DNA from 4 places in the Actinomadura sp. RB99 genome. Region 1 is predicted to be linked to each of the others. Evidence: riboswitches for the same ligand, from Rfam matches in the RefSeq annotation. Region 1 holds a riboswitch; each other region holds the start of a gene.
What was found. Region 1 has a riboswitch for cyclic di-AMP ahead of amrb99_RS38030 (C40 family peptidase). Riboswitches for the same ligand answer to the same signal wherever they lie in the genome.
Positions count from the first base shown of each region.

Region 2: another riboswitch for cyclic di-AMP. It lies ahead of amrb99_RS07565 (CHAP domain-containing protein); the one in region 1 lies ahead of amrb99_RS38030 (C40 family peptidase).
Region 3: another riboswitch for cyclic di-AMP. It lies ahead of amrb99_RS42445 (CHAP domain-containing protein); the one in region 1 lies ahead of amrb99_RS38030 (C40 family peptidase).
Region 4: another riboswitch for cyclic di-AMP. It lies ahead of amrb99_RS07620 (NlpC/P60 family protein); the one in region 1 lies ahead of amrb99_RS38030 (C40 family peptidase).

Region 1 covers NZ_JABMCA010000063.1:51,987-59,402, forward strand. The annotation lists gene typA (translational GTPase TypA) at 1-1,525, opposite strand, end outside; cyclic di-AMP (ydaO/yuaA leader) riboswitch at 1,733-1,859, shown strand; gene amrb99_RS38030 (C40 family peptidase) at 1,866-2,894, shown strand; gene amrb99_RS38035 ((deoxy)nucleoside triphosphate pyrophosphohydrolase) at 2,907-3,275, opposite strand; gene amrb99_RS38040 (Mut7-C RNAse domain-containing protein) at 3,315-4,091, opposite strand; gene amrb99_RS38045 (amidohydrolase family protein) at 4,132-5,418, opposite strand; gene amrb99_RS38050 (MarR family transcriptional regulator) at 5,479-6,003, shown strand; gene amrb99_RS38055 (ribonuclease domain-containing protein) at 6,110-6,538, shown strand; gene amrb99_RS38060 (bifunctional lytic transglycosylase/C40 family peptidase) at 6,581-7,416, opposite strand, start outside.
Region 2 covers NZ_JABMCA010000005.1:243,131-250,546, forward strand. The annotation lists gene amrb99_RS07545 (hypothetical protein) at 113-352, shown strand; gene amrb99_RS07550 (FAD-dependent oxidoreductase) at 414-1,613, opposite strand; gene amrb99_RS07555 (DUF305 domain-containing protein) at 1,748-2,374, opposite strand; gene amrb99_RS07560 (DUF6153 family protein) at 2,445-2,867, opposite strand; gene amrb99_RS07565 (CHAP domain-containing protein) at 3,059-4,072, opposite strand; cyclic di-AMP (ydaO/yuaA leader) riboswitch at 4,071-4,217, opposite strand; gene amrb99_RS50760 (multicopper oxidase domain-containing protein) at 4,319-4,846, opposite strand; gene amrb99_RS07575 (hypothetical protein) at 5,328-5,528, opposite strand; gene amrb99_RS07585 (DUF1259 domain-containing protein) at 6,073-6,753, opposite strand; gene amrb99_RS07590 (hypothetical protein) at 7,125-7,416, shown strand, end outside.
Region 3 covers NZ_JABMCA010000084.1:63-7,478, reverse strand. The annotation lists gene amrb99_RS42465 (rhomboid family intramembrane serine protease) at 1-508, opposite strand, end outside; gene amrb99_RS42460 (DEDD exonuclease domain-containing protein) at 570-2,360, opposite strand; gene amrb99_RS42455 (NYN domain-containing protein) at 2,657-3,919, shown strand; gene amrb99_RS42450 (C40 family peptidase) at 4,114-5,160, shown strand; cyclic di-AMP (ydaO/yuaA leader) riboswitch at 5,664-5,865, shown strand; cyclic di-AMP (ydaO/yuaA leader) riboswitch at 6,080-6,239, shown strand; gene amrb99_RS42445 (CHAP domain-containing protein) at 6,250-7,236, shown strand.
Region 4 covers NZ_JABMCA010000005.1:252,971-260,386, reverse strand. The annotation lists gene amrb99_RS07655 (polysaccharide deacetylase family protein) at 198-671, shown strand; gene amrb99_RS07650 (hypothetical protein) at 808-1,038, shown strand; gene amrb99_RS07645 (class I SAM-dependent methyltransferase) at 1,129-1,983, opposite strand; gene amrb99_RS07640 (L,D-transpeptidase) at 2,150-2,629, opposite strand; gene amrb99_RS07635 (Ig-like domain-containing protein) at 2,613-3,227, opposite strand; gene amrb99_RS07630 (BlaI/MecI/CopY family transcriptional regulator) at 3,617-3,997, shown strand; gene amrb99_RS07625 (M56 family metallopeptidase) at 4,002-4,922, shown strand; cyclic di-AMP (ydaO/yuaA leader) riboswitch at 5,026-5,173, shown strand; gene amrb99_RS07620 (NlpC/P60 family protein) at 5,258-6,217, shown strand; gene amrb99_RS07615 (hypothetical protein) at 6,416-6,808, shown strand; gene amrb99_RS07610 (RNA polymerase sigma factor) at 6,907-7,416, shown strand, end outside.

The DNA.
Region 1 (7,416 bases):
CGTACGCGGTGGCGGCGCCGGAGCGGTCGGCGACCAGCGAGCCGGACGGCCGGGTGCGCAGCTCGCCGAACCAGGGCTCGTAGCCCTCGAACACGTGGTGCGCCATGCCGGTGCCGCGGGTCTCGGTCATGAACTCGGTGCGGAACCCGATCAGGCCGCGCGCCGGGACCAGGAACTCCATCCGGATCCAGCCGGTGCCGTGGTTGGTCATGTGCTCCATGCGGCCCTTGCGGACCGCCATCAGCTGCGTGACCGCGCCGAGGTGCTCCTCGGGGATGTCGACGGTGAGCCGCTCGACCGGCTCGTGCTTCTTGCCGTCGATCTCCCGCGTGACGACCTGCGGCTTGCCGACGGTCAGCTCGTAGCCCTCCCGGCGCATGTTCTCCACCAGGATCGCGAGGGCCAGCTCGCCGCGGCCCTGCACCTCCCAGGCGTCGGGGCGCTCGGTCGGCAGCACCTTGATCGACACGTTGCCGACCAGTTCGCGGTCGAGCCGGTCCTTGACCATCCGGGCGGTGACCTTCGTGCCCTTCTCGCGGCCCGCCATCGGACCGGTGTTGGTGCCGATCGTCATGGAGATCGCGGGCTCGTCCACCGTGATCAGCGGCAGCGGGCGCGGGTCGTCCGGGTCGGCGATGGTGTCGCCGATCATGATCTCCGGGATGCCGGCGATCGCGATGATGTCGCCCGGCCCCGCCTCGTCGGCGGGCTTGCGGGTCAGCGCCTCGGTCATCAGCAGCTCGGTGATCTTCACCTTCTCGATGCTGCCGTCGTGCCGGCACCACGCGACCTGCTGGCCCTTCTTGATCGTCCCCGCGTGCACGCGGCACAGCGCGATCCGGCCCAGGTAGCTGGAGGCGTCCAGGTTCGTCACGTGCGCCTGCAGCGGCGCGTCCGGGTCGAACGACGGCGCCGGGATCGTCTCGGTGATGACCGTGAAGAGCGGCTCCAGGTCCTCGCTGTCGGGCATGCCGCCGTCGGCGGGCTTGTTCAGCGACGCCCGCCCGGCGCGCCCCGAGGCGTACACGATCGGGAAGTCGATCTGGTCCTCTTCGGCGTCGAGGTCCATGAACAGCTCGTACGTCTCGTCCACGACCTCGTCGATGCGGGCGTCGGGCCGGTCGGTCTTGTTCACGACCAGGATCACCGGCAGCCGCGCCTCGAGCGCCTTGCGCAGCACGAACCGGGTCTGCGGCAGCGGCCCCTCGCTGGCGTCCACCAGCAGGACGACGCCGTCCACCATGGACAGGCCGCGCTCGACCTCGCCGCCGAAGTCGGCGTGGCCGGGCGTGTCGATGATGTTGATGGTCAGGCCGTTGTGCCGGACGGCCGTGTTCTTGGCGAGAATGGTGATGCCCTTCTCGCGCTCAAGATCGTTGGAGTCCATGACGCGGTCGTCGACGTCCTGGTTCTCGCGGAAGGCACCGGACTGCCAGAGCATGGCGTCGACCAGCGTCGTCTTGCCGTGGTCGACATGGGCGACGATCGCGACGTTCCGGAGGTCGTCGCGCGTGGAGATGGGCATGCGGGCTCGCCTTGCGTGAGAGTTCGGGAGTCGCCGCAGACGCGCGGCTGCCAACATTCTACTTGGCGCACGGCGCCGCCTGTTCAGAGCCGCTCGTCCCCTGCCTCACACGGGCCTCGATTGGCCATCTTTGCCCATCCTTTGTAATCTTCCCGAGATCCGGTCGTCCGGAGCCCCACCCCCCGGGGCTGCGACCGGACCGCCGAATCCCCCGCGGCACCCACCCGCGGACGAACCGGGGACCCATCCCCCTGGGGTGAATCGACGCACGTCGTAGGGCGACTCCTGGCCCGAACCCGTCAGCTAACCCGGTAGGCGAGCGAGGAGAGGAGACACCGGCTTGGCACCGGACCCCCGTCCCCGGCGGCGCGTCGCGCCGACCGCCACCGCCGCCGCAGTGCTGGTCATCGGCCTCGGCACCACCGCCCCCGTCGCCGCGCACGCCGCGACCCCCTTCGGCCCCGCCGCCGCACCGCAGGCCACCGGGACGCCCAGCCCCCTTCCCACCACGGAGAAGGGGCTGAAGCAGAGCCTCAAGGAACTGAACGACGAGGCCGAGACGCTCACCGAGCAGTTCAACAAGACCCGCGTCGACCTCGGCCGCGCGGTCAAGGCGGAGAAGTCCGCCACCGCGTACGCGCAGAAGCTGCTGCAGCAGACCGAGCCCGCCCGCCAGCGGCTCGCCCAGCTGGCCGCCGCCAACTACATGAGCGGCGGGCCCGACGCGATCTTCAGCTCCGGCGGCAGCGCCGACAGCCTGTCCGACTCGGCCTACCTCCAGCAGAACCAGGCCACCACCGTCCTCGCCCTGCAGAAGCAGGTCGACCAGGCCGAGGCCGCCCAGCGCGCCGCGCAGCAGCGGACCGAGCAGGTCAAGCAGGCCCAGGCGAAGGTCCAGGCCGCCCGCAAGGCCGCCAAGGCCAAGGTGGACGAGGTCATGAAGCGCCTCGACAAGCTGACCACCACCCACACCACCGACCCGAAGTCCGGCCTCACCGCCACGATCAAGGGTTCGGACCTGCCCGCCAAGATGGCCCGCAAGGCCCTCACCAAGCTCGGCAGCCCGTACGTCTGGGGCGCCGCCGGCCCGAGCTCCTTCGACTGCTCCGGCCTCGTCGTCTGGGCCTACGCCCAGGTCGGCAAGCCGGGCCTGCCGCACTACACCGGCGACCTCTTCCAGCTCGGCACCAAGGTGTCCCGCTCCTCGCTGCGCGCCGGCGACCTGGTGTACTTCGGCAGCAACCTCCACCACATGGGCATCTACGTCGGCGACGGCAAGTTCCTCCAGGCGCCGCAGACCGGCGACGTGGTGAAGATCTCCAAGCTCTCCACCCGCTCCGACTTCGCCGGCGCGAACCGCATCTCCTAGCGGGGCCCCGCCTCAGCGGAGGTCGGGCTCCAGCTCCGTGATGACGGGGCGGTCGCCGGGGAGCCAGGCGACGTCGTACAGGTCGTCGCGGGTGAGCCAGCGCAGGGCCAGGTGTTCGAGGGCCTGCGGCTCGCCTTCGACGATCTCGGCGGTCCAGACGCGCAGGAGCGCGCGCTCGCTGAGCCGCCAGTCGCCGCCGACGCGGCGGAGCGGGCGGATCTTGACGGCGAGCTCCTCGTGGCACTCGCGGACCACGGCGTCCTCGTCGGACTCGCCCGGGTCCACCTTGCCGCCCGGCAGCTCCCAGCCGCCGGCCATGTGCGGCGGCTCGGCGCGCTGGGCGGCGAGCAGCCGCCCGTCGCGGATGATCGCGGCGCCCACGACGACCAGATCGGTGATGGTGACCAGCCCCTTCCGTCCCTACCCGTCTGAGACGGCCGCCCGGGGCCGATCGGTTCCGGCGCGGGCGGTCCCGACCTGACGGGTCGCCTCCTCGACGATCCTCTCAAGGCGGTCGCCGTGCGCGCCGCGCCAGTACACCTGGCCGCAGCCGGCGCACCGGCCGTAGACGTCGTAGCTGCGGCGGGTGCCGGCCTCCAGGTCGCGCTCGATCTCCTCCTTGTCGACGGCGACGAGGACGCCGTTGCAGGCGGTGCAGCGCGTCCAGGGGCTGAGGACGGGCGCGAAGCGGTCCAGGAGGTCGCGGAGCTGGTCGTCGGGCCGGGACCCGCGGACGTAGGCGCCGAACCAGAGCGCCCGGCGCCGCAGCAGGCCCCGGTCCTGGGTGAGCAGGACGCGGCGCTCGGCGTTCGCCTGGACGACCAGGGCCGGGTCGTCCATGTCGTTGTGGTAGGCGGTGTCGAGGCCGAGCAGCCGCATCCGGCGCGCGAGCGTGCCCAGGTGGACGTCGAGGAGGAAGCGCGGCGCGTCCTGGCCGGGGTCCAGCGGGACGGGCTGGGGCCGCGGCACGGGCTCCACGCCCACCTCGTCGCCGGCCGCGGGGCGCGCGGACGGCTCGACGGGCTCGCCGCGGACGGTCATCCGGCCGACCTCGGGGAGCGGCACCCCGAGCGACTCCACGACGTGGCCGAGCGTGGACGTCCCGTCCCACGCCACCCGGCTCACCGGTTCGCGCCGTGCGGCGGGCAGGAACATCAACAGGTCGTCGGCGATGCGGACGCGTATCTCGGACTCCACGCCGCCAGCATGCCACGCGGCGCCGACGATCCCCTCCCGATTATCCGGCGGTGATGCGGGCCGCCGCCGCCCGCAGCGTGTCCAGCAGGGACGGGACGTCGTGGCCCTGGAGGACTCCCCCGCTCTTCAGCACGCGGCCGCCGACGAGGACCGTGTCGACGTGCCGCGTCTCGGCGGACAGGACGACGGCCGCGATCGGGTCGTGCGCCGCCGCCATGCCGAGGGTGTCGGTGCGCAGGACGATCAGGTCGGCCTGCTTGCCGGGGGTGAGGGAGCCGGTGACGCCGGCGAGGCCGGCCGTCTCGGCGCCGCCGAGGGTCGCGGCGCGGAGGGCCTCGGCCGTGGTGAACCAGGTGCCGGCGCCGTCCGGGCGGGCGCGTTCGAGGAAGTACGCCGCGCGCATGACGCCGAACATGTCGCCCGGCCCGCTGGCGACGGTGTCGCAGCCGAGGCCGGTCGGGACGCCCGCGGCGTGCGAGCGGCCGGTGGCCGGGTCGCCGATGCCGAGCGCCGCCTCCACTCCGGGGGTGGCCGAGACGGTGCCGCCGTTGGCGGCGATCCTCTTGAACTCCTCGCCGGTGTAGAAGTTGGCGTGCACGTACATGGCGGGATGGTCGATCAGGCCGTTGTCCTCGAGGAACGCCAGACCGCGGGCCGCGCCGTCGGCGCCGTGGCCGCCCATGTGGACGGTGACGGGCAGGCCGAGGTCGCGGGCCAGCCGCCATTCGGCGAGCGCGCGCTCTTCGCCGGCGATCTCGGGGCCGAGCGCGGCCATCCACATCGAGACGGCTCCGGGCGGCCCGTCGAAGTACTCGCGGCGGACGCGGGCCGTCTCGGCGGCGAGGGCGGCGAGGTCGTCGCCGCCGCCGTAGCAGTAGCCGAACACGGCGCGGATCCCGGACGCGCGGAGCGCGGCGATGTCGGCGTCGGTGTGGTCGGGGCTGAACATGATGTGCGACCAGTCGACGACGGTCGTGATGCCGGAGTCGAGGCACTCCAGGGCGCCGGCGAGGGTCGCGGTGTAGACGTCGTCGGGGCGGTGGCGCGGCGCCAGCTCGCCGAGGACGCGCTGCAGGTAGGCGGGCAGCGTGCTGTCGGGGAGGGTGGCGCGGATCGCGGTCTGCCAGGTGTGCCGGTGGGTGTCGACGAAGCCGGGCATCACGATGCGGCCCGCCGCGTCCATGATCTCGGCGCCGGCGGGCGCTGCCAGGCCGGGGCCGACGGCGGCGATCCGGCCGTCCTCGACGAGGACGTCCGCGCGTCCGAGGACGGTGGGCGCGGGAGCCGTGTCGATGACCGTGCCGTTGCGGAGGAGAAGCGATGTCATGACGTAAAGCTTAGAAAGAAGCTTTTAAGAAAGCAATACGGCGACGGGTATCCTCGGCTTGTGCGCGATGACGACGGCGGCCGCCGTGACGAGGTGGACGAGCTGGCCGGGGCCTGGCGGCGGGACGGCCTCGGCGAGGACGTCATCGCGATGCTGGAGGTCAGCAAGCGCGCGTCGCGGATCGGGGCGCTCGTCCAGCAGGCGCTGCGCGGGGAACTGGCCGAGCTCGGGCTCACCTACGCCGAGTTCGAGGTGCTGACGGTGCTGAACAGGGCCGGAACGCCGTACCGGCTAAGGCCGAGCGAGCTGACCCGGTCGGCGTTCCTCACCTCCGGTGGCACGAGCAACGTGCTGCAGCGGCTACAGAAGGCCGGCTATGTCGAGCGGGAGGCCAACACCGGCGATGCCCGCAGCAGGTTCGTCCAGCTCACACCGGAGGGCCTGCGGGTCACAACGCTGGCATTGGACGCCTCGGCGCGCGCGCACAGGGAGGCCATGGCGGGGGTGCCCGCCGAGGCGGTCCGCGACGCCGCCGACGCGCTGCGCGACATCCTGCTGGTGATCGGCAAGCGGCGGTTCCGGTGACCAACCGCCCGATCCGTGCCGAATCACCGATGACACGGTCGGCAACTTCTCCTGAATTGACGGCATCGCCGGTGACGAGGCGGACGGCCCGGGCGACACTCGCCCCATGACGACCCCCCGCCACCGGTTCCGCCGCGCGCTCCTCCCGGCCGCCCTGCTCATCGCAGGGCTCACCGGCCCCGCGGCGCACGCCGCCACCGCTCCCGCGACCTACACCGCCGCTCCCGCCCCGTCCGCCGCCGCCGTCTCCACCGTCTGCGAGTCGTCGCTGCCGTCGCAGGCCGACGACACGATCGCCCTGATCGACAAGGGCGGCCCGTTCCCGTACCCGCAGGACGGCACCGTCTTCCAGAACCGCGAAGGGCTGCTGCCGCAGGAACCGCAGGGCTACTACCACGAGTACACGGTGAAGACCCCGGGCAGCTCCACGCGCGGCGCCCGCCGCATCATCACGTCCGACGACCTCGGCCACGACGGCATGTACTGGACGCCCGACCACTACAGCACGTTCTACGACATCGACTTCGGCTGCTGATCCCGTACCGCGCGCCCCGGCCGCCGGCCGGGGCGCCCCCGGTCAGCCGCCCGGCTGCTGCGCGGCCAACTGCCCGACCTTGGCCTTGAGCTGCGGGCTGGCCAGCGGACGCGTCACGCCCACCCAGTCCGGCCGCTTGTAGGGCTTCACGCCGATCGCGGGCACGCACGCCGAGCAGCTCGCGACGATCATCTTGCCGTTGCCGATGACCATCCCGACATGGCCGGGATTGTCCGCCGACGTCCCCGGACCCGAGTTGAAGAACACCAGGTCGCCCGGCTGCTCCTTGCCCTTGGCGACCTTCAGCCCGAACGGCCACTGCTCGAACGTGGTCCGCGGGATGCCGAGCCCCGCCGCCCGGTAGGCCGCCTGCACCAGGCTGGAGCAGTCCCACGCGTCCGGGCCGGTCGCGCCGAACACGTACGGCTTCCCGCGCTGCGCCAGCGCGAACGCGATGATCTTCTGAACGAGCCGGCTCGCGTTCGCCGGCAGCTCGTTGTCCTGGCAGTCGACGCCGTTGGACTGCACCACCTTGAAGTCGCCGCCGCCGTACCGCTTCGCCCACGCCAGGACCATGTTCACGTAGTCCCACGAGTGGTTGTACTGGAAGATCGCGGTCTTCATCCGCTGCGGGGCGCCGTTGTGCTTCAGGTAGGCGGCGGCGGTCGGGATCGCGTCGGCCGGGTCGTAGCGGTCCTTCTTGCCGTCCTTGTTCCCGTCCACCGCGAAGGACTTGAACGTCGGGTCCAGGAACTGCATCGGCCCGCCCGCGCCCGCGTAGTTCTCGCCGCTGTGCACGCCCTGCGCGTTGGACGTGCCGTGCCCGGTCTCGACCTCGCCGATGCCCGCCAGCACGTTCCACGGGATGCCGTAGTCCT
Region 2 (7,416 bases), on a different contig from region 1:
CGGCACTCGGCTATCTGGCGTTCGAGGTTCGGCAGAAGACCGCTCGGTCTCCGATGATGGGCGTCGCCTGCTGGTCCGCCGTCCGGTGGCGACCGGCACATTCCCGATCGCGATGGCCACGGCCCTGATAATCACGGTGTTCTTCCTCGGCACGTTCTACTTCCAGCACGCGGTGGGCTACGGGGCGCTGCGTACGGGACTGCTGTTCCTCCCGGTCGCTGCGGCGACGATGTTCGGTGCCAACCTCACCGGCCGGGCCATCGCCAAGGCCGGCGCGCGCCCGCTCGCCGTGACCGGCCTGCTCATCACCGCGATCGGCATGGCGCTGACCCGCAGCCATCTGAGACATTGACGGCCTGGTGCCATCAGCACCAGGCCGCCGATGCCACGGGATGGACGGACGCCGTTGAGCCTCAGGCGCCGACGGGCAACGTCTCCGCGGAGGCGATGGCGGCGCGGAGGCGGTTCAGTTCCTTCGGGAAGTTGACGGCCGCGGCGCCCACCAGCACGCCCTTCCTCGAGAAGGCGACCGCGAACTTTGCATCCTCCACCGCGCCGGCGACGATCGCGCTCTGATCGGCCAGGCCCGGGAACCCGGCCCACTGGACGCGCTTGCCGTGCACGCGCGTCCCGAGTCCGGGAACCTCGAGAAACGGTTCTGCGGCGGCAGGGCCGCGCAGCAGGTTGCGGGCGGCCACTGCCCCCTGCTCGTTCGCGTTCGCCCAGTGCTCGACCCTGACGAGGCGGTCCTGGAAGAGGCCGTGTGGCCATCGGACGGCATCCCCGGCGGCGACGACGTACGAGGCGCCGAGAGCGAAGAGTGCGGCATCAGTGCGGACACCGTCGTCGACCTGGACTCCGCTGCCCTCCAGCCACTCCGTGTTGGGCTCGACGCCCAGACCTGCTACGACGAGGTTCGCCGGGATCGACCGGCCGTCGCTCAGCCGGACGGCGGCGACACGATCCCCGCCGGGCGTGTCCGGCTCCAGCCCGGTCACCCGCACGCCGCTCATCAACTCGACTCCGTTGCCGCGGTGGTGCTCGGCCAGCCAGCTCGCGACCGTCTCGCCGACCACACCGATCATCGGGAGTTCGCCTCCGTCGATGAGCGTCACGTCCAGATCCATGGCACGGGCCGTGGAGGCGACCTCGCCGCCGATGAAGCCGCCGCCGATCACGACGACCCGGTCCGGCCGCTGCTGGAGCGTGCTACGGAGCACCTTGGCGTCGTCGACGGTACGCAGGACGTGCACTCCGGCCAGCGCCATCTGGTCGGCGGGCAGCGTCCGTGGCCGGGCACCCGTGGCGATGACCAGGCCGTCGTAGGGCAGCTCGGTCCCGTCGTCCAGTACGACGAGCCGGCCGGTGGCATCGAGGCGGGCGGCGCGTCGCCCGCCCAGCCAGGTGGCGTCGAACTCGCCGCCGCCGGGGAGGGAGACGTCGTCGTCGCCGGTGAGCACGTTCTTGGACAGCGGCGGCCTGTTGTAAGGCCGGTGCGGCTCCGCCCCGACGAGGCTGATCTCACCGCTGAATCCTTCGTTGCGAAGAGTCTGCGTCGCGCGCAGGCCCGCCAGCGAGGCGCCGACCACCACGATTCGACCGAGATCACTCATTGTCCGTCCCTTCGTCTTTACCCTACCCCCCTAGGGTATAGGTCGGAGCGGCGGGTCCCGCAACCGCCCATCGAGCCCGTACGGAAACGGGCGAGGCCCGCAGGCTCCGCCCGTTCCTTGCGCTACACGGAGTGCTACTGCTTCTTCAGCAGCGTCCGCATCTTGGTGATCTCGGTGGACTGGGAGGAGATGATCCCCGCTGCCATGGTCTTGGCGTCCGGGAACTGGCCGGCCGACTGTTCGGTCATGGCCATCGCCACGGCGCCCTCGTGATGCTTGATCATCATCTGCAGAAACGCCTTGTCGAAGGCCGCGCCCTTGGCCGCCTCCAGCTCCTTCATGTCCTTCTCGGTCATCAGACCGTCCATCCCGCCGCGATCCATGCCACCCATGCCAGGCGACGGGACGGACGAGCCCCAACCGGTCAGCCAGCCGGACAGCCGCTCGATCTCGGGCGTCTGCTCCTTCTCGATGTCCGCGGCGAGGCTCTTCACCTGCGGCGAGGACGCCCGGGTGGCGGCGAGATCGGCCATCTCTATCGCCTGCCGGTGGTGAGGGATCATCATCTGGGCGAACATGACGTCCTGCCCGTTGTGCTGCCCTGCCTGAGCGCCGGTCGACGGCGAGGCGCTCATGGACATCGAGTGCCCGGCCATCGAGCCGCCGGACTTGGAGTCGCCAGAGTCCTTGTTGTCGCCGCAGGCGGCCAGGGATATGGCCAGAGCGGCGGGAGCGGCGACGAGCGCGAGTGCACGCTTCATGGTGGTTGGCCTTTCGTGGTGAGATCTGTGTCGTTGCAGGTCAGGGCGTCACGAAGACGCCGAGGACCGATCACAGCCTCAGCACGCTCAGGCGGTGCAGGGACGGTCTGGGCGGCGGCCGCCCGACCAGCAGGGCACGCACCCGGGCAAGGGCGCGCGAGACGACGGCCAGCGAGTCGCGTCCGAGCAGGACGGCGACGAAGCACAAGAGGAAGAGGATCGCCAGGATCGCCAGGCAGACCTGTCCCCCCGGATGCTCCTGATGGTGATCGCCTGGCATGTCCTTGCCGGGCGCGTCGTGGAGCGCCATCGAGTGTGCCGGGACGGCATCGTGGACGGCGCCGACGGAGGTCAGCGGAACCCCGCTCATGTCGCTCGGCGACGGGGATGCCTGGACGCCGTGCATCGCCAGCACGCCGAAGAGCAGGAGCAGGCCGAAGGGCAGCATCGAGAGCCGCCTCAGCCGTCCCGGCTGCCGCCTCAACCGTCTCACCTGCCCCTCCGCTCTCCTGCAGACCTCGTCCCCCGAAGCCGCCGATCACCCCTCGACCCGTGCTTCTGTGCGGTCCAGGGAATGAGGGATGACCGGCGGCCGGTCGAGGTACTCCTAGGAAGCCTATGGAACGGGGCGGGTGCGCGGGTCAATCTGTCCTGCTTCGGTGAGGGGTCATGGTTCGTCGGTGGTTACGGACGGTCGGCCATCGCGTGTCCGGGGCTTGTCGACCAAATGGGGGAGAGGTCGGCGTAGAGGGTGTCCCAGAACGCCAGCTCCTCGTCGTCCTTGAACGTCGAAACCCTGCTCCAGAACTTGCGCTCCTCCGCTTCGGTGGCGACCGCCGCCGTGATCGCGGGCATGACGGCGGTCCCCGCCTCGGAGGCGTCGAGCACGGCGGGCGTGATGTCGGCCGGTAGCTCCACGGGCTTCTTGTGGTGCTTGCCGCGTTTGCGGACGCGGATCGGCGCCTCGGTCGGGACCTTGACGGCCATGGCCTTGCCGGTCGCCAGGGCGGCGGTGCCGCATACCGCGACCGCCAGCAGCCTGCCCAGGAGCGCCCCGGGCTGGACGACCGTATGGTCGCCGACAGCCTTGGAGGCGGTGTGCTGGACGGTGACGGCCTCTCCCGGACGAGGCCCCTCGGCGGCGTTCGCGGCGGTCACCGGAGCCGCGTGCTTGGCGACGTAGGTCTTCTCGCCAGGGCCCGCGGTGATGGTGTCCGGGAGCGACTTGTGGGCGACCTTGACCTTGCCGGGATACCCGTATCCGACGACGTCGCCGACGTCGCGGGTCTGCCGCTTGAGGTAGACGCCGTCGGTGTTGGCTTCCATCGTGTGGAGCTTGGATCCCTTGACGCTCTCCACCAACCCGACGTGCTCGATGGAACCTGTGTCCTTGGAGCCCGACCAGGAGAAGAAGACCAGTGCGCCCGGTTCCGGCTTGGTGCCCCAGGCGTCGTGCTTCTTGAACCATTCGGCGTGGTCGATGGTGGAGGCGAACTCGCCCACCCAGTCCTGGACGTCCAGCTTGGCGGCGGCCCAGGTGAGGAACATGTCGCACCACGGGGCGGTGGAGTAGTAGCTGTCCCCGCCCTCGTAGGTCTTGCCGTACCAGTCGCCGTACTTGGTGTAGCCGCCGGCTTTCTCGCGGTACCCCAGCTCCTTCTTGGCTATATCGAGCAGCTTCGCACCTACGGGATCCACCGCTTCTCCTTCTCCGCCTGCCGGGTTAGCTGACGGGTTCGGGCCAGGAGCAGCCCTACCGCGCGTGGCGGATTCACCCCAGGAACAGTGGGTCCCCGGCTCCCATGGCGCTTGCGCGCCGCCCGGGATTCGGCGGTCGGCCCGCGCCCTCCGCGGCCGGGGAATGGATCACGAACCGATTACGATGCAATCTAGTAGAAAATTCCCTCTCATGGCAGAGCCTTGAACGACCTGCGGTTGTAAGATCTACGATGACGCTTCGTAGCCGTCGGTGTGGGTTGCCGTCATCCGGTGGTCGCCGAGCGCCACCCGGAAGGCGGTGTCGCCGCCGGCGTTGATGAACCTGATCCGGACGCGGTCGCCGGGCTTGGCGCGGCACGTCTCCGGATCCCTGGACAGACGGCTGTTGACCAGGAAGTAGGGGTAGCGCACGTCTCCGGCGTCACCGCCGAGCAGCTTGCTCTCGGCGCCCATCAGCATGGGCCCGCCCATGCCCTTGCTCAGCTCGGCGAGGACCCGGTCGGGGGTGCCGGTCACGCCGTCCAGCCAGTCGTCGAGGACCACGATCCATTCGGCGTCGTAGGACAGCGGCTCCTGGGGGTCTTCGACGATCAGCGGTGCGTACAGGCCGCGATCGAGTTGGGTGCCGACGTGCGGGTGGAACCAGTAGGTGCCGGGCTGAGAGGCGGCGAACTCGTACACGTACTCAGCGCCCAGCTTGATCGGAGACTGGGTGACGTCCGGAACACCGTCTGCGTCGTTGTGGAGTGCCACCCCGTGCTAGTGCAGGGTCGTGCCGGCCGGCAGCGCGTTCGCCACCCGGGCGCGGACCACCTCGCCCGCCTTCACCCGGACCTCCGCGCCCGGAAGGCGCTGGCCGTAGGTCGAGGTGCGGACCTGGCGTCCGCCGAGGTCGACGGTCGCTTCGTCCCGGGGTGAGCTGGAAGTCGCGGACGGCGCCGCCGGCGCGGCGCCGCGCGGCCTCCAGCTTGCGGACCTGTTCGCCGTTCGGGGAGACGAAGCCGGGCTTGCGGGACTGATCGCCGCAGGCGGTGAGGGCGGCACCGCCGGCCACCAGGAGCCCGGCGCGCGGGATGGAACGCCGATCGATCGGATTCATGCTGTAACGCCTCGCATTCGGTCATGTGGATGGAAGGAGATCTGGCATGGACCGGGCGCGCGCGGGCGCGGCGAGGGCGTACGGCAATGGCGGACGGCCTCGCGGCGATGCGGCGGCACCCGGTCGGGCCCGCTCCTAGATCCGTAGGACCGCGAGACGAGTGACGGGCAGCCCGAATCCCGGAGGTCCGCGCAGGCGAGGCTCCGAGGACGCGAGCATCGAGCGTCCCCTGCCGGCCAAAGCCGGCTTGACCGTCAAGGCCAGACGGCGCAAGGCGAGGAAGAGTCCGGCGGCCAGCAGGACTGCAAGGCAGACATCGAACGGGTCGGTCAGCATGCTTGTCGCCTTAGCCGCGGCCCGGGAGCGGTCTTGCGTGCCCTCCGCGGCCGTGGCCGCCGACAGCGCCCGATGTGAATTTGGCTAGGGCTTGTGTGTGAGGGCCGACCATCGTCCGACTGGTGGACATCCCCGCGGTGCCGCCGTCGTGGCCGAACATGTGGCCGAGGACGTGCATCGCGACGATCCCGACGAGCAGCGCCACCGACCAGACGAGGACGAGTCGCACGCCCGAGGTCGCACATCGGGAAGAACGATAGTAGACGGGAGAGACGGCCGTCCCCTGGACCACCGATCCCGCAATCTGACAGGCAACATACGGCATGCAGCTACACGTGCTCTGTCGTGCCTCGGAGCCGGTCGGCGGATGCGCGCTTCCGGCCGGTCAGGACCTCCTGTTCTCTACTGTCGGGCCTAGTAGACGAGCGCGTCGTCAGCGGCGTCCGGTGCGGACCTGGTCGAGGCCGAGGCGCATGGCCCGCGCCAGTGCGGTGGCTTGTCCGGTCGCCCAGAAATGCGCGTAGAAGAGCCGGGGCTGGCTCGTTCAGCATGTGCTCGTGAAGCTCGGATCTGGATGCGATGCGCGCGCAGCGCTCAGATTACGGCGTTGACCTGGCCGGAGGTCATGGTGAAGTCCCCATTGACCGCGGCTCGGCCGCCGCCCAGCGACTGGAACATCAGGAGGGTAGAGGCCTGCATCGGCGGAGGCAGGACGATGCGCGCGCGGATAACTGATCTTCTCCGGGGCGGGGACGCGGAAGTGGTAGGTGCCGTTCACGTTCTCGCCTTCGGCGCCGATGATGTGGTCGAGCGCGGCGGCGTTCAGGTCGGTCGGTGCCTGCTGGTGCTGCGACGGGATGCTCGTGAGGGCGAGGGCTGCGCAAATGGTGCGGGCGATGGCAACCGGGTCGCCGTAGGCGGCGTAGTGCAGCCACCACAGCCGCGGCGACTCGTCCTGCAGGTGCTTGTGGATCGCGGCTATCTCCACATTGCCGCGCTGCAGGCAGTCGGTGACCTTGCTCAGCTCTCCGCCGGTAAGGGCTGCCTCGCCGATCACGCCGACCTTGCCGGGAGTGCTCTGGAGGAAGGCGGCATCCGCGCCCAGGTCCATTCCAGGGCTCAACCTGATGCCCGCGTTAGCCACCCGGAGGTCGGTGCGCAGCCACGTGGCCGTGTGGACGCCCCGGCCCTGCGGTCGGAGAGGGGTGCCGATGGCGCGACCCACCGCATCCCAGTCCAGCGTCGCCGGTCACGAGGCGGCCGCGTTGACGAACCGGTTGCGAAGCCTCACTCGGTAGCAATATTGAAACTATCTACTATGTAATCTAGTAGATACCATCGTTGCGAGAAACCTCGCGGAGGCCGAGTGATGACGATGGGAGCCGAGCGTGCGGCGAACGGAGCGGTGGGGCAGTGGCATCACCACCTGCTCACCGCCTCCGCTTCGGCCGCCCTGAGCACGGAGATCATGCTCAGGGCCGCGCTACGTCGAAGCCGTCTCGATCATCGGGCTGATCATGCCTCAGAAGAGCTGCGATCTGGTCGTGTCCGGGTTGGCGCTGCACCCATTGCATCAACGCCGACGAACGTGCGCTCGTGTCCAGGGTGCTGTGCTGGCCGCGGCCCGGCGGCAGGCTGGTGATCAGCGGCATCATGCCCGAGCAGCCGGACTCGGCGGGCTGGCGCATCCTGCGCGTTCTGAGGGCGCAGTCCGACGGCAGGAGGAGCATCGACCGCAGCGGCGGCCGGTTCTTCCGCTTTACCCTGCACGCTCTCCGCGAGACGCCGGCGACGGGCGAGTTCTGGGTCGAGGCCCTTGAGGGTGCCGGGTTCCGGACGGTGGGTCATCGGCAGGTGCTGTCGGGACTCGGGGTCGTATGGGGGACCG
Region 3 (7,416 bases), on a different contig from region 1:
AGGCGCCCATCACCCCGGCGATCGCGCCGGACGCGCCGATGAGCGGGACCGTGGAGTCGGGCGAGGTCCAGGCGAAGCCGTACACGGCGATGAGCCCGAACGCGAGGTAGCTGAGCAGGAAGCGCCATCGCCCGAGGCGGTCCTCGACGCCCATGCCGACGACGAAGAGGAAGACCAGGTTGCCGAGCAGGTGCATCGCGCCGGAGTGCAGGAACATCGAGGTGAACGCCGACGTCCACGGCGCCTTGTGGTACCCGTCGGGCCCGCACTGGCTCGTGATGTCGGTCGGCAGCGGCTGCTGGTCGCCGGTGGTCAGTTCCTTGGGCACGGCGCCGTACTGGTAGGTGAACTCGGCGGCCTTGCACTCGCGGACGGCGCCCTTGCCGTACCAGGTGGCGAAGTTCGACATCGGGGTCATGAGGAACACCACGACGTTCACCGCGACCAGCAGGTACGTCACCCACGGGACGCGCCGCGCGGGCTGGCTGTCGTAGAGAGGCAGGGCCATGCGGGGTCGTCCTCTCCGGGCGCGGGGTGTCCACCGTCACCTTAGTGGGCGGCCCGGCCCGTCAGCGCCTTCCCTGGCGGGCTTCGGGGTCGTGGCTCGCGTAGGCGTTGTCGATCCAGGCCCGCAGGCCCTCGGCGCCGTGCGCCGGGCACGTCCAGGCGCCGTCCAGTTCGACGAGCCGGACGCCGGGCAGGTCGAGCCAGCGCAGCACGCACTCCATCTCCTCGGCGGTGGCGCCGGACGACGGCGGCGCGCCGAGCGCCACGCCGCCGGGGGCGCCGCCGGCCGGCGGGAAGACGGTCTCGGCGGTGGCGATGAGGGCGTCGACGTAGGGGCGGGGGTGGGCGCGCGGCGGGACGGTCCCCGCCGCGGCGAGCCGCCCGTACCGGACGACGGACAGCTCCCAGCCGCCGTCGAAGCCCGGCCGGGCGGCGACGAGTTCGGGGAGCCGGGCGAGCGCGGTGAGGCGCTGGCCGCGGGCGGCGGCGCGGACGAACGCGGCGAGCCGGTCGCGCTGCGCGGCGGCCTCCTCGTACCGCAGCTCGGACGCGAGCCGGTCGATGCGGACCTGCGCGGCGGCCACGACGGGCCGCACGTCGCCCTCCATGATCGCGCGGGCGGTCTCGGCGTGCACGGCGTAGGCGTCGGGCGACTCGCGGCCGTCGCAGGGCGCGCCGCAGCGGCCGAGGTCGGCGAGCGCGCAGGTGCGGGCGCGGCCGCGCTCGATGAGCCGCACGGTGAGCCGCTGGGTGCACTGGCGCAGCGGGACGGCCTCGTGCAGCGCGGCGCGGGCCTCCTCGGCCTGCCGCCGGGACGAGATGGGGCCGAGGTACCGGGCGCCGTCGTCGCGGCACTCCCGGACGATCGACAGCCGCGGGAACGGCTCGGCGGTCAGCTTCAGCCAGATGGCGCGCTCGGGGAACTTGGAGCGGCGGTTGTAGCGGGGCTTGTGCTCGGCGATGAGCCGCAGCTCGCGGACCTCGGCTTCCAGGCCGGTGGCGCAGACGATGGTGCGGACGCGCTCGGCGAGGCCGACCATCTCGCGGACGCGCCAGCGGGTCTCCGAGCCGGTGAAGTAGCTGCGCACGCGGGAGCGCAGGTCGCCGCTCTTGCCGACGTAGAGGATCTCTCCGGCGGCGTCCTCGAACAGGTAGACGCCGGGCGCGCTCGGCACGTCGTCGGCGAGGTGGCGCTTGCGGCGCTGCTCGGGGGTGGGCGCCTTGGCGAAGCCGCGCAGCTCCTCCAGGGAGGTGACGCCGAAGGAGCCGAGCCGCTCGATGAGGCCGTGCAGGACCTCGACGGTGGCGCGGGCGTCGGCGAGGGCGCGGTGCGTCGGCTCGGTGCGGGTGCGGAAGAACCGGGCGAGGGTGCCGAGCTTGCAGTTGGGCACCTCGTCCTTGCCGAGGACGCGGCGGGCGAGGTCGACGGTGTCGACGACGGGGAACGCGGGCCAGGCGTACCCCTGGGCGGCGCAGGCGGCCTTGAGGAAGCCGATGTCGAACGGGGCGTTGTGCGCGACGAGCACGCAGCCGCGGGCGAACTCCAGGAACGCGGGGAGCACCGCGTCCATCCGGGGGGCGGCGGTGACCATCGCCGTGGTGATGCCGGTCAGCGCGGTGATGAACGGCGGGATCGGGCCGCCGGGGTCGACGAGGGTGCCGAGCTCGCCGAGCTCCACGCCGCCGCGCACCTTGACCGCGCCGATCTCGGTGATGGCCGAGTCGGCCGCCGAGCCGCCCGTGGTCTCCAGGTCGACCACCACGAAGGTGACCTCCGCCAGGGGGGTGCCGAGGTCGTCCAGGGTGCCCTGGACCGCCCGGACCTGCCCCTGGACCTCGTGCGCAGCCGTCATGCCCGCGACCGTAGAGGACGCCACCGACAGAAGGCCGGGCCGCTAGGGTTGGGGGCGCGCCGGCGCGTCCCGCCGGGCGGGGGCCGCGGGGGACGTCCAGGGGGAGCTTGGCGCGTTCCGTCCGATGCCACGTTCGTGCTGGTTAGGCTGCGTGGTGCTCGGGAAGAGACAGCCCACCGGCGGCGCAGCCCGGAAGGAGCGGGATCATCGACAGCGGCCCCGAAGCGAGCCCCGGCGGCCCGGAGCCCGGACGGCGACTGGCAGGGCCGCTGCCGGAGGCCGTCCGGCTGAGCGTGGTGGAGGCCGCCGCGGAGCTGATTGGCGCGCTGCCGCCGGACGAGGTGCCGGTGCCGCTGCGCCGGTTCGCGCGGTTCGAGCGGCGCAAGCGGGCCAAGCTGGCCGGGCAGCACATCGCCGCGGTGCTGGAGAAGGATCCGGACTTCCGGGGCCGGGTGGCGGAGCCGCTGCGGGAGGCGCAGCCGGACCTGGTCGAGGCGGTCGAGGGCGGCCGCGTGCCGCCGGCGGCGGACCCGGTGCGGGTCGCGGTGGTGGCCTACCTGCTGCGCCCGGACGGCTGGACGGAGCTGGTCGAGGCGGCGCGCGCGGAGCTGGAGCGGTCGGCGACGGCGTCGGAGGAGGAGGCCGCCGAGCGGCGCGTCGCGGCGCTGAAGGAGGAGCTGGCCGCGGCCCGGTCGGCGCGCGCGTCGGAGGTCGACAAGCTGCGCGCGGAGCTGCGCGACACCAAGGCGGAGGTCGCCGAGCTGCGGCGCAAGCTGCACGACGCGCGGACGCGGTACCGGGCGGCGCAGGAGCGGGCGGAGACGCTCGCGGCGGAGACGGACCGGGAGCTGGCGGCCGCGCGCGAGATGTCCGCGGCGGCCGACAAGGAGCTGCGCAAGCTGCGGTCGCGGGCGGCGCAGGCGGAGGCCGCGGCGGAGGCGGCCAAGCGGGCGGCGCGGGAGGGCCGCAACATCGACGACATGCGGCTGCGGCTCCTGCTGGACGCGCTGGTGGACGCGGCGCAGGGGGTGCGGCGGGAGCTGGCGCTGCCGTCGACGATCGCGCGGCCGGCGGACGCGGTGGGCGCGCTGGAGCCGGACCGGCTGGCGCACCGGACGCTGCCGGGGCGCGCGCTGTCGGACAGCGACCCGCAGCTGCTGGACCGGCTGCTGACGCTGCCGCAGGTGCATCTGGTGGTGGACGGCTACAACGTGACGAAGACGGGCTACGGGGAGCTGCCGCTGTCGGACCAGCGGACGCGGCTGCTGTCGGGGCTCGGCGGGCTCGCGGCGCAGACGCGCGCCGAGGTGACGTGCGTGTTCGACGGCGCGGAGCTGGACGCGCCGGTGGCGATCTCCGCGCCGCGCGGGGTGCGGGTGCTGTTCAGCCGGCCGGGGCAGACGGCCGACGAGCTGATCGGCGAGCTGGTGCGGGCGGAACCGGACGGCCGGGCGGTGGTGGTGGTCTCCTCCGACCGGGAGGTGGCGGACGCGGCGCGGCGCGCGAACGCGCGGCCCTGCCCGTCCACGCTGCTGCTGCGGCGGCTGGGCCGGTCGTGACCCGCAAAGACTCCGACATATTGGGAGAATCTCACCATTTCGCCGCCTTGATCGTGCGCTCCGTGATCTTGCCGACACGGAATGTGCGCAAATAGGGTTGAAGTCAATCAGATAGTGACGAATTAGTTGTGACGGTTGTGGCCCCTCGCTAATGTCGTCCGCTGACGTAGTGGACGAGAGGGGCGAATCGGACCGTGACCAACGATCTCATCGGGGAACCAGCGCGCTCGCGCGACCGGAGAGCCGGCTCGACGGGGATAGGGGTCACCCGCCGCCTGGCGGTCACCGCGTGCTTGGCGGCGACCGCGTCCTTCGCGTTCCCGCCCGTGGTGGCGCACGCCAAGCCGAAGCCCACGCACGCGCAGGCGCAGAAGAAGCTCGACCAGCTCAACGAGGAGATGGACAAGAAGGTCGAGCAGTACAACCAGAACACCGAGAAGCTGAAGATCGCCCAGAAGAAGCTGGCCGCCGCCAAGAAGGCGTCGGCGGAAGAGCAGGCCTCCTTCGACAAGCAGCGCTCGGCGATCGCCCAGATGGCCGCGGACGCCTACAAGAACGGCGACTCCACGGACGTCACCGGCTTCGTCGGCAGCGGCGACCCGCAGTCCGTCCTCGACCAAGCGGCGGTCTTCACCCAGCTTTCCGAGCAGCGCAGCTCCCAGCTCACCCAGTTCCTGGCGACCGCGCAGCGGCTGCGCCGCGAGCAGGCCCAGGCGCAGAGCGCCTACAACGACGTCAAGACCAAGCACGACGAGCTCGCCAAGGCCAAGAAGGACCTCGACAAGAAGGTCCGGGAGGCCAAGAAGCTGGTCCAGCAGACCGGCGGCGGCGCCTCCAGCGGCGGTTCGAGCGGCGGCGGGACGGGCGGCACCTACAACGGCCCGGCCAGCGGCTCGGCCCGGACGGCGCTCAACTTCGCCTACGCCCAGCTCGGCAAGCCGTACTCCTACGGCGCGACCGGTCCGGGCTCCTACGACTGCTCGGGCCTGACGATGCGGGCCTGGGAGGCCGCGGGCGTCAACATCACCCGCACCACCAACTCCCAGTGGGCGGCCGTCAAGCACGTCTCCCAGAGCGACCTGCAGCCCGGTGACCTGGTGTTCTTCAGCGGGCTCTCGCACGTCGGCATGTACGTCGGCGGCGGGAAGTTCATCCACGCCCCGCACACCGGCGACGTGGTGAAGATCAGCTCCCTGTCGGGCTACTACACGTCGAACTTCTACGGCGCGGGACGCCCCTGACGATCATGTGAACGGCCCCCCGCGGGGGGCCGTTCGCTCCCCCCGACGGCAACGGACCAGGGCTGACCTGGTCCGTTGTTGATTTTGGGGGGGTTTGCCTTCTGTTGGGGCTTTGGTACCTTGTCACCACCCAGGCGCCCTCCAGACGCACTGGTCACGCGGCGCCCTCCAGACGCCGCGGCCCCACGCGGCACACCGTCACGGCGGCCGCGGACCGGGCGGCGCGCCCCACGCGCCGTCCCCCAGGGCGGCACGATCCACGCGTCGCCCCGCGGCACCGGGAGAGCGTGCCGCACCGGTCTCTCCGAGACCCGGCCGGCCCGGCCCACCGTGCGCACGCCGACAGCGTGCATGGCGCTGAGAGCGCGCCACGCTGGACCACACAGGGCTCCGGCCCGGGCGGTCCCCCGGACAAGGGGCCGCCGCCATCACAACATCAGCGCCGCTCTTTCGCACGCGGGACAAAGGGTCCCGCGCACGGGCCCCATGACGCCCACAGGATCGCAGCGGCAGCGCCGAATCCGCGCCGTGCGGCGCGGAACCGGGGACCCACCTTCACCGGAGTCCGGAGCAGTTCCGGACGGACATTCCGGTACCCGGGGTGAATCGGTGCGCCTCTTCCGGCACGACCGGTGAGAGCCGCCGTAGGGCCACTTCCACGCCCGAACCCGACAGCTAACCCGGTAGGCGTCTGGAAGAAGGAGTGAACACTGTCCACCTACCCTCAGCAGAACGCCCCGCCGCGGCCGGATGACGGGCCCGGACGGGCCTCCTAGCCGAACGGCACCAATCTCTCCGGGCGCGGCCGTCCGCTGAGCGCACGGCCGCGCCCGCCCCCTCTTTCTCTGCCTCTCCGCGGGCGCGACGACAGCGCCCCCTCCCGAGAGGACCCCCATCCGAACCGGCGTGCCCGCCCCCGGGCGCGCCACCGCCGAGTCCGTCCCGTGCCCGCGTGGCCGGTGACGGAGCCGGGGACCCACCCATGTCCCCTCGGGGTGAATCGGCCTGCCCGCAGGCCGTAGGGCGGCTTCCACGCCCGAACCCGTCAGCTAACCCGGTAGGCGGCATGGAAGCCAAGGAGATCCCCCCGTGGCAGGCAAGCACCGCAAGGCAAGCCCCACCAGCGACACGACTCCCATCACCCCCGTCAGAAGGACCCCCGCGCACCACGCGGCCCCCGCGAAGAAGGCGGGCCGCGCGGCCGGGGCCGCCCCGGCGCCCAGGGTGATCACCGCCCAGGTCCTGCCCGAGGCAGCGGACGCCGGCGGCGAGACCGCCCACGCGGCGGCGGGCGGCCGGCACCGCAAGAGCGGGCGCGCCGTCGCCTGGCGCACCACCGGCGGCGTGATCATCGGCGCCGCCGTCCTCGGCACCGCCGTGGCCACCGCGCAGGCGTCGGTCCTGCCGTTCGGCGGGCCGGAGCCCGCCAAGCCGGCCGCCGCGGCCGACCTGGCCGTCGCGCCCGCGCCGCAGAAGCACGTGTCCCCGCGCCGGACGCCCCAGGCCGAGGCGCCCGCCAAGGCGGCGCCCCGTCGCAGCGCGGAGAGCGCGCCGAAGGCCGCCGCTCCGAAGGAACGTTCCAAGAAGTCCCGCCCGACCGCCGAGGCCGCCATCGAGCTCGCCCGCTCCCAGGTCGGCACGAGCCCCGACGGCAACGGCGACACCAAGTTCGGCGACTGGTACGAGGGCACCGAGCGCGCCAAGGAGACCGTCGCCCGCGACGGCGGGTCCGTGCAGGAGTACAGCGACGCCGAGTGGTGCGACATGTTCATCTCCTGGATCGGCGACAAGCTCGGCTTCACCGACCAGATCGGCAGCGACGCCTGGACCGTCGCGCACGCCCAGTGGTTCCAGGACAACGGCCGCTGGGGCGACGCGCCCAAGCCCGGCGCGATCGTCTTCTTCTCCTGGAGCGGCGGCAAGTCCGCCGACGACATCCAGCACGTGGGGATGGTCATCAAGGACAACGGCGACGGGACGATCCAGACCGTCGAGGGCAACACCGGGAACTCCGTCCAGGTCAAGGAGCGTTCGACGGACACCGTGGTCGGCTACGGCTACCCCGACTACGCCTAGTGACCCCGGACGGCGACACGGCGCCGGTGGCACCGCTTCCACGGAAGGCTCAATAGGATCGCGCGCATGGAGGACGGCCCACCGCAGGACGGCCCCGCCGAGGACGAGGGGCACGACGCCCCCGGAACCCGGCGGGGCGGTCCCGTCCTTCCGCGGGACCTGTGGGCGCGGCCCGGCGCC
Region 4 (7,416 bases), on a different contig from region 1:
TGCGTTCGACGTTCGCGCATCTCACGACATGGGCGACCCGGACGACCGACTCCCCGCGCCTCGCCCGGTCAGGCTCTTTCACTCGTCCGCCCACAAGAAGCCATGACGCGGAGCGCGACTTCAGTTACCATCAGTTTTCGATTGATGACAAAGGGTAACGCAATGGAGGTATTCGCCACTGCTCCGTGGGAGGCGACATGAAGGCGCCGGAATCAGGATCAAAGGGTGTCGCGCCGACGCGGGTGACCCGTCGCACGGTGCTGGGAGTCGGCCTGCTGGGGTTGAGCGGAGCCGGGTCGGCCGTGGCGGCGCTCTCCGGCAGCGATCCATCCCACGGGCATCGGATGCTCGGGACCGGCGGACGCCCCCAAGCGCTCGCCGCGCCGCATCCTCCGCGAGCCCAGAGCCCGCCGACCCGGCTCCCGCCGGTGGCAGTTCCCGCTAAGCCGATCTACAAGGTCACGGAGCTGCTGCCTGCCGCACCTCCGAACGCGGTCGCTCTCACCATCGATGATGGCCCGCACCCCGAGTGGACGCCCCGGATACCGGACCTGCTGGCGCGCCATGACGTCAAGGCGACGTTCTGCCTGATCGGCGAGCAGATCAGGCAGAACGAGAACGAGGTCCGAATGATGGTGGAGGCGGGACATCAGATCGCCAACCACACCTGAACCCACCCCTTGACCATCGACGACATGGCCAGATCGCGGATCGACACCGAGATCACCAAGACCAGCCGGCAGATCACCGACGTCGCCGACGCTCCTCCCCGGCTGTTCCGTTCGCCCGGCGGCGCGTGGTCAGAACGTGCTGGCGGCCGCCGCCCAACAGGGGATGCACTCCATCGACTGGGCGATCGACCCGCGGGACTGGTCCGTGCCCGGCACCGGTCACATCGTCCACCAGATGCTTCAAGCCGCCCCGGGCGACATCATCTTGTGCCACGAGGGCGGCGGTGGCCGGTCGGAGACACTCCAGGCGTTGCGAACGGTCATTCCTCGCCTCAAGAACCGCGGCCTGCAGTTCATCACGCTGTGACGCGCCCCTCCTCCCGCTTGCCGTCCGCCGTCACCGTCGTCCTCGACCGCCGTCTGAAGAGCTGAGTCGAAGGCCTGCCGGTCGGCGGGCTCAGCGGCGGGCGGTGACCAGCCAGGCGGACGAGCCGAAGTACACACCGTCCGGCGTCTGGAAGGGAAGGACGGCCTTGCCCAACTCGTCCATGAGCCGCGCAAGGGTCGCTTCGTCCATGCCGGCGATGAGCGGCGCCGCCACCGGGTGACCCCGGAAGTACGTCAGGACGTCGGGGACGTCCGAGCCGAACGGAAGGCGCTCGTTCACAGGCTCGATTTCGATGTCGGTGCAGCCGGCTTCACCGAGCAGTTCCCGGATGCGGCCGGGATCGGCGAGCGAGAACGGGCCGGGCGTGCCGGGGCCACCGATATCCGGAGTGAGCCCGAAGGAGACGAGCACGCTGAACGGCACGACGATGTGCTCGTTCTTGCCGACCTCCTGCCAGCAGAGAAAGGCCAGGCGGCCACCCGGACGGAGCGCCCGGGCAATGTTCACGAAGGCCGCCTTGGCGTCGCCGAAGAACATGACGCCAAAGCGGCTGAGCGCGAGGTCGAAGTACGTGCCGGGAAGGTCCGCGGACTCGGCATCGGCCTGCTCGAAGCGGAGGTTGGCCAGGTGCTCGTCCTCGGCACGGCCGCGCGCCTGAGCGAGCATCGGCCCTGAGATGTCGACGCCCAGCACCTCGCCCGCGGACGCCTGACGTGCCGCCGCGCGGCTGGTCTCGGCGCATCCGCAACCGACATCGAGGACCTTGTCCTCCGGAGAGATCCCTGCCGCGTCCAGGAGCCGAGCGGTCAGCGACACCAGCATCCGGTCATGCCGCTCCTCATGCTCGACCCAGTGCCGTCCGACGGTGCCGTCCCACCCGTCCTCGCTCCCGAGTGCAGAGGACCCCAAAGGCTTGCCGGTCATCCCATCCCCCTTCGCCGAACATGGTCGTCCTACTACGGTGAAATAGTACTACGTTTGTATAGTAGATACGACCGTCTCACCGGCGGCTCCCCACAGCAGGCATTTGCAAGCCGCCACCAGCGCGGCGGCACCCCTGCCTGTTTCATGGCGAGGCAGCGGCGGATGGTCAGCCAGCCGCCTTGAGGGGTGTGGTGGCGATAGGGCGCTTGAGTGCGCTGCCGGCGGTCCATTGCCACCAGCTCATCTGGAAGAAGCCGTACCCGTTGTCGGGCTCCAGCCGCCGGTTCGCGCCAGCGACCACCACGATGTCGCCCAGCTTCGTGAGGTTGTAGTACCACTTGGCGTTGGCCGGACTGACGTTGATACAGCCGTGACTGACGTTCCACTTACCCTGGTCGGCCACCGACCACGGCGCCGAGTGCACATACTCGCCGCTGTCACTGATCCGGTCGGCGTAATACCCCTTGATCTTGTAGTAGTTCGGGTCGCCCTTGGGAATCCCCACCGTGGCCGAATCGAAGATCACCGGTGAGACCTTCTCGCTGATCACATGGACGCCGTTGGTGGTGGTGAACCGCCGCTCGGTGGCCTTGCCCGCGCTCATCGGGAACCACCGCACCACCTTGCCGCTACGCCGCACCGTCATCGTGAACCGCTTGGTGGACCGTGCTGATGACCGCGTCACCGACCTTGAAGTTCAATGACACGTCGTCTGTCGCGTACACGCCCTTGGCCGCACGCGCCCCGTTGAGGTGGGCGATGCAACGAACCTGCGTGCCGACCGGCCAGTACTTCTTCGGGCGGAACACCACCCGCTGTCGGTCCATCCATCGCCAAGCGCCTTCGACCGGCGTGGACGTCTGAACTTCGAGGGCCCGCTCGATCTGCGCCGTGTTGTACACCGGCTGGCTGAAGTTCACGATGATCGGCATGCCCACCCCGACGGTGTCCCCGTCCCTCGGTCCAGGCAGGGAGGCGTGGACGGTCTGCGCCGCTTTCGCCGTCGTGAATCTGCTTGTCAGTGTGGTGACCTTGCCGCCGGCGGCCGTCGCGGTCGCGGTCACCGCATAAACCTTGCCCGGTGCCAGCGGCCACCGCGAACGCCACACCGTCCCACCGGCGTCCAACCCGCCCTCGATCGCCTTCCCGTTGGCGGCGACCTGGACGGTACCCCGCCGCCGACCGGACGCGGCGAGCGAGATCCCCTGATCGGGACGCACCTCACCAGCCCCGTTCGACTGCATGATCGTGATCCCCGGCGCCAGAAGAGGACGGGGACACACCGCTCGACGCGGAGCGCGTCCCGGCCCTGCCTCCCTGGCACGCGGTCGCAAGGACGGCGACCGTCATGCACAACACTGCGGATCGCACCCACCAGACCCCACGCGTTGCCAACCGTCCGTTGCGCATGTTCACCGTCCGACCTTCACGAAGCAGCTCCTACGGGCCGCAGGACTATCTACTAAGCACGATAGTAGATAATGTTCCGCCTTGCGGAGGCTTCTGCGGAGGAGGCCGTACCACTAGTACGCATCCGGAGGGGCTCCGGTTCAGGCGACGGGTGGCACGCCGCCTGGTACGGCCCTGATGCCCAGGTTCTCCGGCAGAATGTGGGGAGGGCGGAGGTGACCGGGTGGCCGGATTGGGAGGATCACTCGAGCATTCCATCATGGACGTGCTCTGGGCGGCACCTGGCCCGTTGCGCGTTCGCGAGCTTCTGGCGAAGCTGAACGAGAGCGCCGACAAGGCGCTTGCGTACAACACCGTGCAGACGGTTGCCGAGCGGCTGGCACAGAAGGGCCTGCTGCGGCGCACCCAGGACGGTCTGGCATTCCGCTACTCCCCCACCCAGGGGCGGGAGGAATACGCGGTCGCGTTGATGCTCGACGCCCTCACCGAGTCCTCTGACCACGGCGAAATCCTCGCCCGGTTCGCCGAGAGCGTCCCGCCGGAGGACGCCCAGCACCTGTTGGAAGCCCTCCGCAGGCGGACGTCCGGCGGCGACGAGGAATGACGGCGTGATCTACCTGGTCGCGTGTCTGATCGCCTCGGCGGTCCTGCTGGGCTGCCTGGCCGGGCCCGCGCTCGACCGGCTCCGGCATCCGACCACGAACCCGGGCACCGCGATCGTCTGCTGGGTCGCCGCACTCGCAGGGACCCTCATCGCCGAGGTCGGGATCATCGCGGTGGCGCTGCTGTCCCCGCCGGCGCCAGGCCACGGGCTGCTGGAGTGGCTGCGCAACTGCCTTCCGCATCACCGAGCGCCGGCGATCACCATGGCCGCCGGCGCGAGCCTGGTCCTGCTGACGGCGTGCGGTTCCAGGCTGGCCCACAGCCTCCCCCGCCTGGGACGGGCCCTGCGGCACCGCCGCCGGCACTGGGAAATGCTGAAGCACGGGCGCCACGCCGACGTCCTCGTGCTCGATCACCCGATCCCGGTGGCGTATTCGCTGCCCGCACGGCAGCGCGCCATCGTCGTCAGCACGGGCGCGCAGGAGACCCTCACGCCCGCCGAACTGGCCGCAGTGCTGGCTCATGAGCGCGCCCACCTCCGCCAGCACCACCATGCTCTGCTGCTGATGCTCGACCTGGTGCACGCGCTTGTGCCGTGGCTGCCGACGGTACGCCGCGCGAAGTCGTCCCTTCCGCCCCTGCTGGAGATGGCGGCGGACGACGCGGCGGCCCGGACATGCGGACACCGGACGCTCGTCGACGCTCTGTGCAGGCTCGGAACCGCCCCCAGAGTTGCGGGAGCCCTCGGTGTGGCCGGCTCGACGACCAGGGGACTCGCGGAACGCGTACTTCGCCTGGAGTCCGCGGAGCCGCCGAGGCCACGTCGGATCGTCCGGCTGGTCGCCGGCACCTTTGTCGCGTCCGCCGTCGCCGTCCCCCTGGTCGTCGTGGCCGCGACGATCGCGGATCTGTCCACGATCTGCTGAGGCCACTGAGGCCTTCAACCCAAATTGAGTACTCAGGTGGCGTATGAGGCCACTATCTCCTACGCTCCGTAGGAGCCATCGCGACGGGCCCCCGCCGGGGGCGGCGACGGCCGCGCCGAATCCCGCGGTTCCCCCCGCCCGCGGGAACCGGGGACCCGATCCCATGGGGTGAATCCGCTCGCGCGCGAGCGGTAGGGCGACTCCGGCCCGAACCCGTCAGCTGACCCGGTAGGCGTCCAAGGAGAGGACGTTGCATGCAGCCAGGAGCTGCCGAACACAGCAGGATGCCCCGCCGCCGTGCCTTCAAGGCCACCGCATGGGGAGCATCGATCGCTGTGACACTGGCGCTCGTGGCTCCGGCTCCCGCCGAGGCCGCCCCCAAGCCTTCGCGCAAGGAACTCACCGCCCAGCAGAGGAAGCTCGCCAACCAGGCTGAACAGCTCAGCGAGCAGTACAACGGCCTGCGCGAACGCCTCAAGCAGGCACAACGCGCAGCCCAGGTCAGCAAGGCCAGCGCCCAACGCCAGAAAGCCGCCCTCGACCAGGCGCAGACCAAGCTCGCCCAGGTCGCCGCCGACGCCTACAAGAACGACACGGTCGATCCGACCGTCAACTTCGCGTCATCCGGAGACCCGCAGGCCGTCCTCGACCAATCGGCCACGCTGAACTACTTCGCCAACCAGAACAGCTCGCGCGTCACCCAGCTTCTGCAGACGATGCAGGCGGCCGAGCGCGCCCGCAAATCCGCCGAAGCACGGGCGAGCCAGGTCCGCCAGCTCACTGCCGAGGCGAGCAAGAAGCGCAAGGAACTCCAGGCGAAGCTGAAGAAGGTCGAGCGCCAGCTCGGCAAGAGCACCAGCACCGGCAAGACCGGTCCGGCTCCCAACGTCTCGTCCGGGGGCGCGTCCGCCAAGGCCATGGGTGCGGTGAGAGCCGCCTTGAGCCAGCTCGGGGTTCCCTACTCCTGGGGCGGCGGGACCGCGTCCGGGCCGAGCTACGGCACCGCGCAGGGCGCCAACATCAAGGGCTTCGACTGCTCCGGCCTCACCCTGTACGCCTACGCCCAGGTCGGCATCAGCCTCGGCCACTACACCGGGAGCCAGTACAGCGCCGGAACCCATGTAAGCCAGAGCCAGCTCAAGCCCGGTGACCTGGTCTTCTTCTACAGCGACCTGCACCACATGGGCATGTACATCGGCAACGGCAAGATGGTCCACGCCCCGCAGACCGGCGACGTCGTCAAGATCGCCCCGATCGCCGGCCGCCCGTTCGCAGGAGGCGTCCGCCTCGCCTGACCCGCTCCCGCAGTCCCGTCCCCGTCACCCCAGCCCCGGTGACGGGGACGCTTCTTTGATGGCTGACAGGAGCGAGCGGATCGCACCGCCGGACCGACGGGAACGGTGCACGTCGCTACCGTGATGCCGAACGGAATCGGCCCGGAGATCCGGCTGTTGACCTGCCACTTTCACGTCAGGAGCTTCTGTGAGCCCTAGGTGATGTTCGAAGTCGCCCATCACTCACGGAACAGGACCATACTCTTGAGGCCATCGGGAGCTCAGTTCCCCCCGACCGCTGCGGAACGCAGTTCCTCTCCCGCACTGGAAATCCCGGGTGCGGACGAGGAGACCATCACCGGCCCGCCGGAGCCGATCGCCACCCTGATCGGAAATGTCGGCCCTGGCACGCGGACGGTGGACGGCACCGCCGGTAACGAGAAGGCACCTCCAGAGCCTGACGATCGGCGAACCGGAGACCTGCAGTCGGTCTTCACCAGCTCGCTGCTGGCCATCGTCAGCGCCTACTCGGTCACCGGATCGGTCTGGGTCACCCTCGCCGCCGCCGTCGTCGCCCTCCTGGTAGCCCTGGCCGTCAACCGCAGGACCTGAGCGAGCGGCATCCGTCATCCGGCTTCGGGAAAAATCTTGGCCGGGTCTTTCACACCATGCCCCTCCCACGGACCTAGGTACCGGAAGAGGGGACCGGGGTGAAGGAGCTCGTCGATGGAGGGCAGTCGGTGGTTGACACCAAACGATCAACGTCGGTCGCGGGGGACGCTCGACCGGCCGGCAAGGCCGAACTCCTGGCCTTCCAGCGGTTCTTCCAGGACCAGTACAAGAAGGTCGTCGGCATGGTGATGCTCATGGACGGCCGGTTGGACGAGGCCGAGGACGCCGCCTCCACCGCCTTCGCGGACACCTTCCGCCGGTGGCGGACGATCACGGCGCCCAAGGCGTACGTTCGCAAGGCCGCCCGAAACGCGTTCTTCAAGGCGCGGGCGAGCGACAGACAGTTCGTCCAGATCCTGCAGGAGGCCGGCTCCAGCGGCTTGCTGATGACGGAGAACACGGAAGACCCCACCTTCGCCAGCATCGGCGGGTACCAGTGGGTGGACGAAATGATCGCCGGGCTCCCCCCGACTCAGCGTCAGATGATGCGGCACACGGTCGAGGGCTTGACCAACAAGGAGATCGCCCAGCTGCTCGGTACCAATGAG